Regions from separate parts of the Mesorhizobium sp. B1-1-1 genome, predicted to be linked through region 1. Evidence: riboswitches for the same ligand, from Rfam matches in the RefSeq annotation. Region 1 holds a riboswitch; each other region holds the start of a gene.
The links. A riboswitch is a leader RNA that binds a small molecule or an ion and turns the genes downstream of it on or off. The one in region 1 is predicted to bind cobalamin.

Region 1 (4,079 bases):
AATCGAGCAGCTTCCGGTAGCCGCCGCCATCCTGATAGTCGAGCAGGATGAGGAATTGCGGATTGCGCGAGGCCACCGTCTCCCAATCCGTGTTGCCCCAGCTGGTGTCCATGTCGGCCATGATGTTGTCGCCGCCGGCCGCGGAAATCATGGCGTTGGGAATGGCGAACTTGCCTGATGTGAACGGCTTGTCCTCGCCGGAATCATAGAGGAACACGCGCGTTCCCCTGCGGGCGCCGACCTTGGCCGTGATTTCGGCGAGCTGCGCCTTCCAGCCGGAGACGAGCTTATCCGCTTCGGCCTCCTTGCCGAAGATCTTGCCCAGCTTCTCGACATCGCCATAGAGCAGGTCCATCGAAGCGGCGGGGCGGTTCTTGTCGAGATGGACGCAGCTTTCCGTCAGCACCAGGGTCTTGATGCCGTGTTGCGCCAGCGTATCGGGCGTCACCTCGCCGCCCGGCTTCATGCCGTAGTACCAACCGGCGAAGAAGAAGTCGGGCTCGACAGCGACCAGGTTTTCCAGCGTCGGATATTTGGGCGCCAGTTCCGGGATCGAGCCTTGCTCGGCCTTAAATTCGGGGCCGACCTTGTACCATCCGGTGATGCCGGTCAGGCCGACGATCGACGGCTGCAGCTTCAGGGCGAAGGCCATCTCGGCCATGTTGAGATCGTGAATGACAGCGCGCTTTGGAGGCGCGTCGAAGGTCAGCGACTTGCCGCAGCTGTCGACCGTCACCGGAAAGGCGAAGGCCGTAGAGGCCAGCAGGGAGAAGGCAAGAGATACGGCAAGGCGTTTCACGGATGTTGCTCCTTCGTTGCACGGGAATTGGATCTGCGCTCACGAAGATGGCGCGGCACGGTTCGGAACCTCGAACACCGTCAGCTCGCGGTCCTCCGTCGGGTGGCGCAACCTAAAGACGTCGACACCGAAGATCTCGCGGATCAGCTGCTGAGTGAGTGCTTCGCGTGGCGGCGCCAGCACATGCAACCGGCCATGGCTCATCACCGCGACCCTGGTGGCGAAAGGCGTCACCAGCGCCAGATCGTGCAGCACCGCGATCACGGTCATGCCGAGGCCTGCAACCAGTTCGAGCAACTCGCTGCGCGCCCGCGGGTCGAGATGGTTGGTCGGCTCGTCGAGGAACAGGATCTTCGGCTCCTGTGCGATGGCGCGGGCAAGCTGGGCGCGCTGGCGCTCGCCGCCCGACAGCGAGCCGATGGTGCGGCCAAGCAGCGGCAACAGCCCGGTCCGGCGCAGCGCCTCGACGACAATGTCGCGTTCCTCGCTCCTGTGCCTGCGGCCGGTATGCGGAACCCGGCCGAGCTCGACATAATCGATCACCGCCAGCCGTGGATCCGGTTGATCGGTCTGGCCGACGACGGCGATGTGCAGCGCCCGCTCGGCGGTCGAAATCCTGTCCAGCAGGCGCCCGGTGAGCTTCACTTCGCCCGAACTCGGCCGCAGCATGCCCGACAGCATGCGCAGCAATGTCGTCTTGCCGGCGCCGTTGGGACCGATGATGGCGAGACGGTCGCCCGCCGCCACCGAAAGGCTGACCGGATGCACCAGATGCAGGCCATCCGCCGCCGCGGCCAGGTCGCGGGCCTCGAGAAGCGGCGCGGTCATGGGCAATTCCTTGCAGGGCCTGCCGGAATACGGGCCAGCGTCTTGCTTGCCAATCCTGCCGGACGCTGGCCTGAATTCACCTCGGTGGCGATATCGCGGCAAAGCGTGCACACGATGATGCGATGCATGGGAATGCAGTGAATGCGATCGATGGAGCCGTCCAACTTCCGTCACTTTCAAAAATGGCGACGGAAGGAAGCTGGCTTGAACCGGTCGACAAGACCGAACCCCGCGTCTCCTCCCGGCACACCCCGTCCGGTCAACCCATGCAGATGGCAGGTCTCCTGGCTCGCGGGTCGTTGCGCCATCCTGCCTTCCCAGCCTTGCCGGCCAGTGGCTTCTCGGATTTTGCTCGCCGCTTACAGTTGCGGGGGCAGCCATGGCTTCGACCCGAAAAACGGGCCTCACCATGTTCCCTTTTCACCCCTCGCCTTGCGGCGCGGGGACCATCACGAGTCGCAGCCTAGGATGCAGGCAGCGTCGAGGCAAGGTCGATGTATGTTCTGTTATAACGATACAAACGTGTGGTCAATCACTATCGCGCGCCACCAGTTCCAGCGGCCAGACCTCGCGAATGATCTCTGGCCCTTTCGCGCCGGCGAAAGCCGGGAGCGAGGCGAGCAGGATTTCGCCGAGCCGCCGCCCCATCGGGTCAAGGCTCGGACGAAAGCCGGTCAGCGCCGGCGAGAAATAACGGCAGAGCGGCGTGTCGACGATGACGATCACCGCGACATCCTGCCCGGGCTTGATCCCCATTTCGGCGAGCGCTTTGCAGCCGCCGAGCGCCATCGAGTCGTTGTTGAAGATAATCGCGGTCGGCGGATCCTTCGACCGCATGACTTGCGGTGTCACCGCGTAGCCACCGGCTTCGTTGATAAAACCGTCCACAATCAGGCCGGGATCGACTTCGATGCCGTGCCGCCGCAGCGCCTTGCAATAACCCTCCAGAAACAGATAACCGAAATTCAGGTCAAGCGACGGCCGGATGGCGGCGATGCGGCGGTGGCCACGCGCAACCAGCCGGTCGACCGCATCGGCGCCCGCCTTCTCGAAATCCAGATCCAGAGAGGGATAGCTGTCGTCGCCGGACCGGCTTCGGCCGAGCGTCGCGAAGGGAAAGCCGGCCTTGCTCAGATAGTCGATGCGATCGTCCTCGCGCCGCGTCCAGGCCAGTACGACGGCATCGGCACGACGCGTCTCGACGACGCGGCGCAGCCGCTCCTGTTGATAATCCGCCGGCGCGCCCATGACGATGATCAGGTCCAGCCCGCACTCGGCCAATGTCGCTTGCAGTCCGGTGAGGAACGGAATGAAGAACGGCTCGCCATACTGCTGGTCGCCCGGATGCGGCTGCAGCATGAAAGCCACGGCATGGGTGGTGCCGCGGCGTAGGTTCCTGCCCGAGTGGTTCGGTGAATAATTGAGCTTCCGGGCCGCCTCGAGCACGCGCTGGCGTGTCTCGGCGTTCACGTCGGCGCGCCCGTTAAGCGCGCGCGAGACTGTACCGATCGAAATGTTCAGGTGCCGCGCAAGATCGTGAATGCTGGACGCCAAGACCTCCCCCTCCTGCTTCTGGCTAGCACCAGCCGGTCGTGCGGCCAAGGCGTTTCAGAGCCGACGGTACAAATCCGATTGACAATATATGCCATCGGGTGTGTCATCGTAAACGTTTACGGAAGTCATTTACGGACTGCCGTGGGTGCCAGCCAGGAGGGGTTGGCCGGAGGAGCGCTGGATGATGCACGTCGTCCTGGTCGGGTGCGGAGCCATGAGCAAAACCTGGCTCGAGGCCATCAGCCAATCCCCTGCCGTCAAGATCGTCGGTCTCGTCGACCTCGACGCCGACAGGGCGCGCCAGCGGGCACGCGAATACGACCTCGCCGGGGTCGCGATCGGGACCGATCTCGACGTCGTTCTCTCCCAGACCAGACCCGATGCGGTGTTCGACGTGGTCGTGCCTGCCGCCCGTCGCGCCGTGGCGAATTCGGCCTTTGCCCATGGCTGTCATCTGTTGACGGAAAAGCCGCTGGCCGACAGCCCGGACAATGCGCGCGCCATCATCGACGATGCGCGGCGCGCCCGGCGCATCCATGCCGTGGTGCAGAACCGCCGCTACGTCGCCAACGTCCGGCGCATCCGGCGCTTCCTCGGCTCCGGCGCCATCGGCGCTGCGACCAGCATCCATGCCGATTTTTTCATTGCGCCGCATTTCGGCGGTTTCCGCGAAGGCATGCGCCATGTGCTGCTGCTCGACATGGCGATCCATACATTCGACGCCGCCCGCTACATGGTCGATGGCGAGCCGACCGAAGTGTATTGCCGGGAATGGGAGCCGGCCAATTCCTGGTACCGGCAGGGATCGTCGGCAAGCGCCACCTTCGAGCTCGGCCAGGGCAAGATGTTCACCTATCGCGGCAGTTGGTGCGCCGACGGTTTCCGCACCAGTTGGGAA
Region 2 (4,079 bases), on a different contig from region 1:
TGCCCGGGCCGGTGTTGACGATCAGCAGCCCCTTTTCGACCGTCTTGCTCGCCACCTCGGCGTCTTGGACCGCCTTGCGCTTGGCCATCTTGGCGCGGTGGCGCTCTTCGTCCTTTTCGTCGATGTCGGTCATGTCACTTCACCTTGAGCGGCAGCCCCGCCACCATCAAAAGCACGGTCTCGGCAATCGCCGCGACCTGCTGGTTGAGCCGGCCGGCGGCGTCGCGGAACCGGCGCCCCAGCGCATTGTCGGGCACGATGCCTTGCCCGACCTCGTTGGATACCACGAACCAGGGTCCGCGCGGCCGCGACAGCATGTCAGCCAGCCGCCGACATTCGGCCTCTACATCATGATCGGCCAGCATGTGATTGGTCAGCCAGAGCGTCAGGCAGTCGACAAGGACCGGCTGGTCCTCCGGTAGGGCCTCGAGTGCACCGACAAGGCCAAGCGGTGCATCGATGGTCGTCCAGCCCTCGCTGCGCCGCGACCGGTGCAACGCGATGCGCTGCCGCATCTCGTCGTCATAGGCTTGCGCCGTGGCGATGTAGGTCCATGGCGAAGGCAAGGCCGTCATCAGCGTTTCGGCGTGCGCGCTCTTGCCGGAGCGCGCACCGCCGATGATGAAGGTCAGTCTTCCGCGATCAGGCAAAGCTGTCGCGCAGGCTCGTCGCGCTGCCGGTGAAGCGTCCGCGCACCACGCCGACGACAGCGCCGAGCACGAGCCAGAACACCAGGTTGGTTACGGTTACCGCCACCACGAACTGATGGTGCAGGCCTTCCGGAATCGGCGTCTCGAAACTGTCCGGCTGCGGCGCGCCGACAATATGCGGCGCGACGATCAACACCACGCCCAGAATCGCCAGCGGCAGTGATTTGCGGAAGGCGATCAGGGCAAGGCCGATCGCCGTCGCCGCCACCGTCGCCGTCCACCATGTCTGGCGTGGCAGAAGCTCGGCGGCAGGCATGGCCGGCAGTTCCGGCGGCAGGCCGAGGCCCGGCGCCAGCGTGAACACGGCAAAGCCGGCCAGTCCCCAGAACACGCCCTGGCGCCAGTTGCCGATGCCGCCGGCGAATTCCGAAACCGCGACCAGGACCAGCGCGAAGCCGATGCCGGTGACGATGTTGGCAAGCACGCTGAAGGCGAAGCGCTCGAAGCCGTCGGCCGGCGCCCAGCCTTCCTCTTCAGCCGGAACAGCTTCAGCGGCTGCCGGCGCGGCGGAGCTCATGGCATTGCCCGCCGGGGCGGCAGAGTTCATGGCGTTGTTGTCGGTCGGGGCCGGTGCGGTATGGTCGTGGTGGTGGCCGCCGCCGGCCTGTTCGTAGACTTCCGCCTTCAGGATCAACGGCACGGTGGCATAGGCCTGCATGCAGGCGAGAACGACACCTGCCACGAGCCCTGCGATCGCCGCGATGAACACGACGTTGCGAAACAGGTTCATGATGTCAAATCCCTATCAGTGGCAGGGAAACGCCATCGAGTGGCGATAGTCGTGCGCGGCATTGTGGACCGCGTCGATATGCGAGAAACCGACAAAGCCTACGACGAAAACGCCGAGCAGCGCCGCGAGCGCGAGCTGCAGGAGGCGCGACTGCGAGGAGATGGAGGCGCCGAGGGAGACGGAAGCGGTATTCATGTCTTGTCCTTTCACCCTCCACCCGAGGGCATCGAAGTCAGTTTCCTGTCGCCGGCAGGTCTCCTGGCTCGCGGATCAGCGCCCTTCCCCACCTTCCCGAAGAAAATCTTCAGTGGCATATGGAGAGGACTACCGCACACAGTTGCGGGGGCAGCCACGGCATTGGGCAACAAATCTGCCCGCACCGCATTCCCTCTTGGCTCCAATCGGAACCGACGACGAAGGTGACTATAAGGAAAATCGCCGCATCCGGCAAACCAAATTCCGACGGCGACAAGCGCTTTAGCGCCGTCCGGCCGCTTGCTCCGCTGCAATTGACAATTTCCGTGGCCGGGTGTCGGCTGCCATCTCACAGGAGGCCAGCCATGCAGCCCGTCCAGAGCCAGCACGCCCCCTATAACGGCCTCACCCGGGCCGAGCCGACATTGCCGTCGTCGGCCTATTGGGATGCGGCGGCCTACCAGCGCGACCTCGACGCCATCTGGTACAGGAACTGGCTGCTCGTCTGCCGTGAAGCTGATCTCGCCCAACCGCTGGCTTTCCGCACCTTCCGCGTCGGCACCCAGGAGATCGTCGTGCTGCGTGACGATACCGGCGAACTGCGCGCCTTCCACAACACCTGCCGGCATCGCGGCTCGCAGCTTTGCCAGGAACGCGAGGGCCGGCTGAAGGCGCGGCTGATCACCTGCCCCTACCACGCATGGTCCTATTCGCTGCGCGGCGATCTCGTGCGCGTGCCATCGAAAACGCTGCCCGAAGGTTTCGACAAGGCGGACCATCCGCTCTATCGCGTCGCGCTGTCGGTCTGGCGCGGCTTCGTCTTCGTCAATCTCGCGGAAGATGCCGCCGGCTCGGCGCACTCATCCTTCGACCCGGCCTCAGGCGATCTCGGCAACTGGCCGCTGGAATCGCTGGTATCGGGCCATGTGCTGCGCAAGGTGATGAACTGCAACTGGAAGATCTTCTGGGAAAACTTCAACGAATGCCTGCATTGCCCCGGCGTCCACAAGGACCTGTCGCGGCTGGTGCCGATCTATGGTCGCGGCCTGATGGGCCGGCATGACGACCCCGAATGGACCCGCCATGCCGACAATGACGCGCCGGAATTTTCCGGCGGGCTGCGGGCGGGTGCCGAAACATGGTCACGTGACGGCCAGGCGCATGGGCCGGTCTTTTCGGGCCTGACGCCGGCCGAGCACGCCGCCGGCCAGACCTACGCCACCAGCCTGCCCTCGATGTTCATCGTCGGCCACGTCGACTATGTCAGGTCCGTACGGCTGGTGCCGCTTGGCCCCGAGCAGACCGAATTGACCGCCGAATGGCTGTTCGCGCCTGACGCGCTCGCCGCCACCGACATCGACAACATCGTCGGCTTCGGCACCCAGGTGCTGGAGGAGGATGCCGCGATCTGCGAGGTCAACCAGAAAGGGCTGCGCTCCATGCGCCATAAGGCCGGCGTGCTGATGCCGGAGGAGTACGACCTCCACCGCTTCCACGATTGGGTACGCGAACGACATGCTGCGCTTGTGCCGTAAGCTTCACAGCGACTTCGGCAGATACCGCCAGGTGACATAACCGCAGACCGCCGCAAGCAGGCCGAGCGTGACGAAAACCGAGCCCAGTCCGAAAAAGGCCAGCACCACCGAGTAGACCAGCGGCGGCGTCAGTTCGGAAAAGTCGAGATAAGTGCGGTAGACCGCAGCCATCTGCGCCCGCTCATAAGAGCGGACCGAGCGCATGAAGGCGGTCGAGCCCAGCGCGTCGAGCGCGATGGTGAAGAAGGCGCCGCACAGCAGGCAGGCGCCGGTGACGAGCGGCGCGCTTTCGCCGACGGCACCCGCCGCCAGCAGCACCACCGACATGGCGAAATAGGCAAAAGTCATGGTCCTGCGGCCGCCGAAGCGCTTGCCGGCCTTGCCCCAGAAAATCGCCATGAACAAAAGCGCGTTGCCTGCCGAAACCAGAATGCCGCCGGCAAGTTCGCCCTCACCGGTGATGACCATGAACAGCGGGCCATAGACGAAAAATGTCGTCCAGAAGCAGGAGCGGCCGAAGGCGATCAGCCAGGCCAGCCTCAGCCTCGGCTGCGCGACGAAACGGCCGATATTGGCCAGCGGGTTGACCGGGCGCGTCTTGCCCGGCCGGATCGAGGGATTGTCGCCGAGCCGGTAGGTCCAGAACAACGCCAGCAGGGCCAAGGCGAATACGGCGACCGCGCCATGCGCGGCATAGATGCCGAAGCGCGTATAGAGAAAGATGCCGAGCGTCGGCCCACCCGTCCAGGCAAACATCGACCACGCCATGCGCAGCGATTCGGCCTGCATGAAATCGGTCTTGCGGATGTGGTCCATGATGTAGAGGTTGAGCGTGATCGACAGCGCACTGGCGCCCATGACACGGCACAGCATGCCGGCCAATTGCCCGGCGAGCGTATGCGTGACGAA
Region 3 (4,079 bases), on a different contig from region 1:
AGGGCGAAGGTGATGATCTGTACCGGCCGCAGGCGGATTGCCGAGCCAGTCGAACCATGGTCCACCGGCCGCACTTTCGGCTCCGTCGATCGCTGCAGGATGAATGCTATCGAGCCCAAAGCGAGAAACAACGTGCTCGCCAGCATGCCTGCTTCCGGAAACAGCGCCGCACTGAGGCCCACCGACAGCGACGCGCCGGCGATATAGACCAGCTCGTCGGCCGCCGATTCGAAGGCGAAGGCGGTGTTCATCTCCGGCCGGCCGCGAAAAAGCTCGGTCCAGCGCGCGCGCACCATTGCCGGCATGCTGGGCATGGCCGCTGCCAGCAGCGCCGACACGAACATTGTCCATACCGGCCAATCCTGGTTGGCCGACGCAATCAGCAGCAGGAATGCCAGCACGGAGATGATGGTGGTGGGCACGACGATCCATGTCTGGCCGAGGCGGTCTACCAGCCTGGAGATCTGCGGCGCCAGGAAAGCGTTGGCCAGCGCGAATGTCGCCGAGACGGCACCCGCCAGCCAGTATTCGCCACGCGTCTGCGACAGCATCGCCACGATGCCGATCGGCGCCATGGCGATCGGCAGGCGCGCCATGAAGCCTGCAGCGGCAAAGCCCTTGGCGCCAGGGGCTCGAAAGATCTCGGAATAGGGGTTCTGCATGATCCGTTCCTCGACAAAAGGCGATTCGGAAATTACATACGATGCGTATGAATACTAAATAGATCATACGTCGCGTATGTCAATTGGCATACGTGACGTATGTAGATAAGGCCAGAAGAGATGCACAAGCCCCGCAGGGAAATGATCGCCGAAACGCGCGCCAAATTGATTGCCGCGGCCCGGCATGCGTTCGGAACGATCGGTTATGCCGAGGCATCGATGGATGATTTCACCGCATCGGCAGGGCTGACGCGCGGTGCGCTCTATCATCATTTCGGGGACAAGAAGGGGCTTTTGCAGGCGGTCATCGCCGAGATAGACGCCGAGATGGCGGCACGGGTGAATGAGGTTGCAGCGAAAGCACCGACCCGCTGGCAAAGCTTCGTCGACGAATGCACGAGCTACATCGAAATGGCGCTGGAGCCGGAAATCCAGCGCATCATGTTTCGGGACGGTCCGGCCGTGCTGGGGGATCCCGCGCAATGGCCGAACGCCAATGCCTGCGTCGCGTCGATGACCGATCACCTGACGACGCTGCAGGGCGACGGGGTGGTTGTCCCGGGCGTAGACCCCGAGACCGCGGCACGGCTGATCAACGGGGCGAGCAGCCAGGCGGCGCAGCGGATCGCCAATTCGAACGACCCGGAAGCGACGTCGAAGACCGTGGTGGCGGCATTCAAGCAACTGCTCGAAGGATTGTTGAGGAAGGATGCCGGAGCCGCCTGACGACGGCAGGCCGCCGGCAGCGCGCTGCGCATGCCGTATCGGCAATCAAATCAAGGGTTTGTCAGACTTTTCGCATGTTGCCGCCTTGAGGCGTGCGATCGTTGATTTGAGCGGAACTTCGCCCTGTCCGCAAAACGTCTCGCTCATGATCAGCTCGGGCAGCGGCAGCCGCCGCCCCCAGCCATGTGTTTCGAGGTCCGGTTTCGGCGCGAACTCCGAGACACGGCCGACACAGAGATAGGCCACCGGCGTCACATGCTCGGGAATCGACAGAAGGCCTTTCAACGCCTGCGCCTCGATAATGCTGACCCAGCCAACGCCGACGCCTTCGGCGCGCGCCGCCAGCCAGAAATTCTGCACCGCGCAGACCGTGCTGTAGAGATCCATCTCGGGATTGTGCCAGCGTCCCAGCGGCGAACCCTGTGAGCGTCGGCGGTCGCAGGTGATACAGATATTGAGCGCGCTTTCGCAGATGCCTTCCAGCTTGAGCTTGCGGTAGAGCGCCCGCCGCTCTTCCTCGATCGCCGGCAATTCCTGCTCGCGCGCCGCGAGGAACAGGTCGCGCACCTGTTCCCGTCGTTCGGTGCCACGAATGACGATGAAATTCCATGGCTGCATGAAGCCGACCGATGGCGCGTGATGGGCGGCAAGCAGCAGCCGCGCCAAGACCTCGTCGTCGACGGCCTCTGATGTAAAATGGCTGCGGACATCGCGCCGCGTGAACATGGCGCGGTAGACCGCATCGCGCGCCATCTGGTCGAATCCGTCACCCACGGGGATGGTCATATTGTCCGGCATCGCTTGTCCCCTTGCGATTGCAATCAACTGCCGTCCGCCTGACCATGCGGATGACGATGCCTGCCAGGCCGGTCTTCTGGCTCGGGATCAACCCGCATCCGGCGCCTTCCCGTCATCGACAGTGGCATTTACCGGCGCGGTCCCCCTTACAGCGTTGGGCACGCCACGGTATCAAACCGTGTTCCCGATTCTCCCGCTCGCGGCGGGCACCAGGCAGTGGCGGGGACTTTACGACGAAGCCCCTGCGCCGCCAATCCCCGCGGCGACGCGAACGGACGCAAGCGCGATTTTCCCCAACCATCAGGCCGCAACGCATGGCCATCGCCGCGCCGGGGCACTAGATAGGGAGCATGGCCACTCGTCTCTACACCCATCCGATCTTCCTCGAGCACATCACGCCACCCGGCCATCCGGAGCGGCCGGACCGCTTGCGCGCCATTGAGCGCGTGCTCGACGACGAGGCTTTTGCCGCGCTCGACCGCCTCGAGGCGCCACAAGGCGATGAGGCCACCATTCTCTACGCGCATCCCGAGGATTTCGTCGAGCGGGTACGCGCCGCCATTCCCGAGACGGGCATCGCCCGCATCGATGCCGACACAACGGCCAGCCCGAAGAGCTGGCAGGCGGCGATCACCGCGATCGGAGCCGCCAACGCCGCCGTCGACGACGTCTTTGCCGGCAGGGCAGACAACGTTTTCGTCGCCGCCCGGCCGCCCGGCCATCATGCCGAGAAAGCGACCGCGATGGGCTTCTGCCTGTTCAACACGGCGGCCATCGCCGCACGTTATGCACAGCGCAAACACGATATCGAACGTGTCGCCATCGTCGACTGGGACGTGCATCACGGCAACGGCACGCAGGATGTTTTCTGGGACGATCCGTCCGTGCTTTATTGCTCGACGCACCAGATGCCGCTCTACCCCGGCACCGGAGCAAAGAACGAAACCGGCGCCGGCAACATCGTCAACGCGCCGCTTGCGCCGCAGACCGGCAGCGAGGCGTTCCGCGATGCCTTCCTGTCGCGCGTGCTGCCCTCGCTCGACAATTTTGCACCCGACCTGATCATTATTTCGGCCGGCTTCGATGCGCATCATCGCGACCCGCTGGCCGAGATCAACCTGACCGAGGATGATTTCGACTGGGCGACCGGCCAACTCATGCAGCGCGCGGCGCGCCACAGCGGCAACCGGCTCGTCAGCCTGCTCGAGGGCGGCTACGATCTGCAAGGATTGGCATTTTCGGTCGCCGCCCATGTCGGGCGACTGATGAAAGGATGAATGATGGCTGGTGAAACCAACGAAGACGTCAAGGCGATGAGCTTCGAACAGGCTCTCGACGCGCTGGAGAAGATCGTCGATGATCTGGAGCGTGGCGATGTGCCGCTCGACCAGTCCATTAGGATCTACGAGCGCGGCGAGGCGCTGAAGGTGCATTGCGACCGGCTGCTGAAGGCGGCCGAGGACAAGGTGGAGAAGATCAGGCTGTCCCGCGACGGCAAGCCGGTCGGGACGGAGCCGCTGGACGCGGATTGAGGCACGCAGCCGTCTCTCTGGTTTTTGACACGATCATGATTGAGGATAGAACGCGTCCCGATTGAAACGGCTCCAGGACAAGAGGAGATACGGAAGCGATGTGCAGAAACATCAAGACCCTGTTCAATTTTGATCCGCCGGCGACCAACGACGAGGTGCGCGATGCAGCCCTTCAATTCGTTCGCAAGCTGAGCGGAACGACGCGGCCTTCGAAGCAGAACCAGCACGCATTCGACCATGCCGTCGAGGCCATCGCGGCGTCGGCGCGCGAGCTTCTCGATTCGCTTGAAACCAACCAGCATCCGCGCAATCGCGAGGAGGTTGCGGCCAAGCTGCGGGCGAAGGCGGCGATCCGCTTTGC

Region 2: it holds a riboswitch for cobalamin, as region 1 does, so the genes downstream of both, FJ986_RS17735 (CbtB domain-containing protein) here and FJ986_RS01470 (ABC transporter ATP-binding protein) in region 1, are expected to answer to the same signal.
Region 3: it holds a riboswitch for cobalamin, as region 1 does, so the genes downstream of both, bluB (5,6-dimethylbenzimidazole synthase) here and FJ986_RS01470 (ABC transporter ATP-binding protein) in region 1, are expected to answer to the same signal.

Annotation. Positions count from the first base shown of each region.
Region 1 covers NZ_VFWW01000001.1:286,650-290,728, reverse strand. The annotation lists gene FJ986_RS01475 (ABC transporter substrate-binding protein) at 1-799, opposite strand, end outside; gene FJ986_RS01470 (ABC transporter ATP-binding protein) at 839-1,627, opposite strand; cobalamin riboswitch at 1,884-2,093, opposite strand; gene FJ986_RS01465 (LacI family DNA-binding transcriptional regulator) at 2,156-3,181, opposite strand; gene FJ986_RS01460 (Gfo/Idh/MocA family oxidoreductase) at 3,363-4,079, shown strand, end outside.
Region 2 covers NZ_VFWW01000008.1:73,142-77,220, forward strand. The annotation lists gene cobO (cob(I)yrinic acid a,c-diamide adenosyltransferase) at 1-133, opposite strand, end outside; gene cobU (bifunctional adenosylcobinamide kinase/adenosylcobinamide-phosphate guanylyltransferase) at 135-650, opposite strand; gene FJ986_RS17730 (CbtA family protein) at 643-1,440, opposite strand; gene FJ986_RS17735 (CbtB domain-containing protein) at 1,456-1,635, opposite strand; cobalamin riboswitch at 1,671-1,867, opposite strand; gene FJ986_RS17740 (aromatic ring-hydroxylating dioxygenase subunit alpha) at 2,001-3,170, shown strand; gene FJ986_RS17745 (MFS transporter) at 3,174-4,079, opposite strand, start outside.
Region 3 covers NZ_VFWW01000007.1:131,299-135,377, reverse strand. The annotation lists gene FJ986_RS15960 (MFS transporter) at 1-662, opposite strand, end outside; gene FJ986_RS15955 (TetR/AcrR family transcriptional regulator) at 783-1,388, shown strand; gene bluB (5,6-dimethylbenzimidazole synthase) at 1,434-2,186, opposite strand; cobalamin riboswitch at 2,235-2,415, opposite strand; gene FJ986_RS15945 (histone deacetylase family protein) at 2,537-3,463, shown strand; gene FJ986_RS15940 (exodeoxyribonuclease VII small subunit) at 3,467-3,718, shown strand; gene FJ986_RS15935 (DUF2277 domain-containing protein) at 3,817-4,079, shown strand, end outside.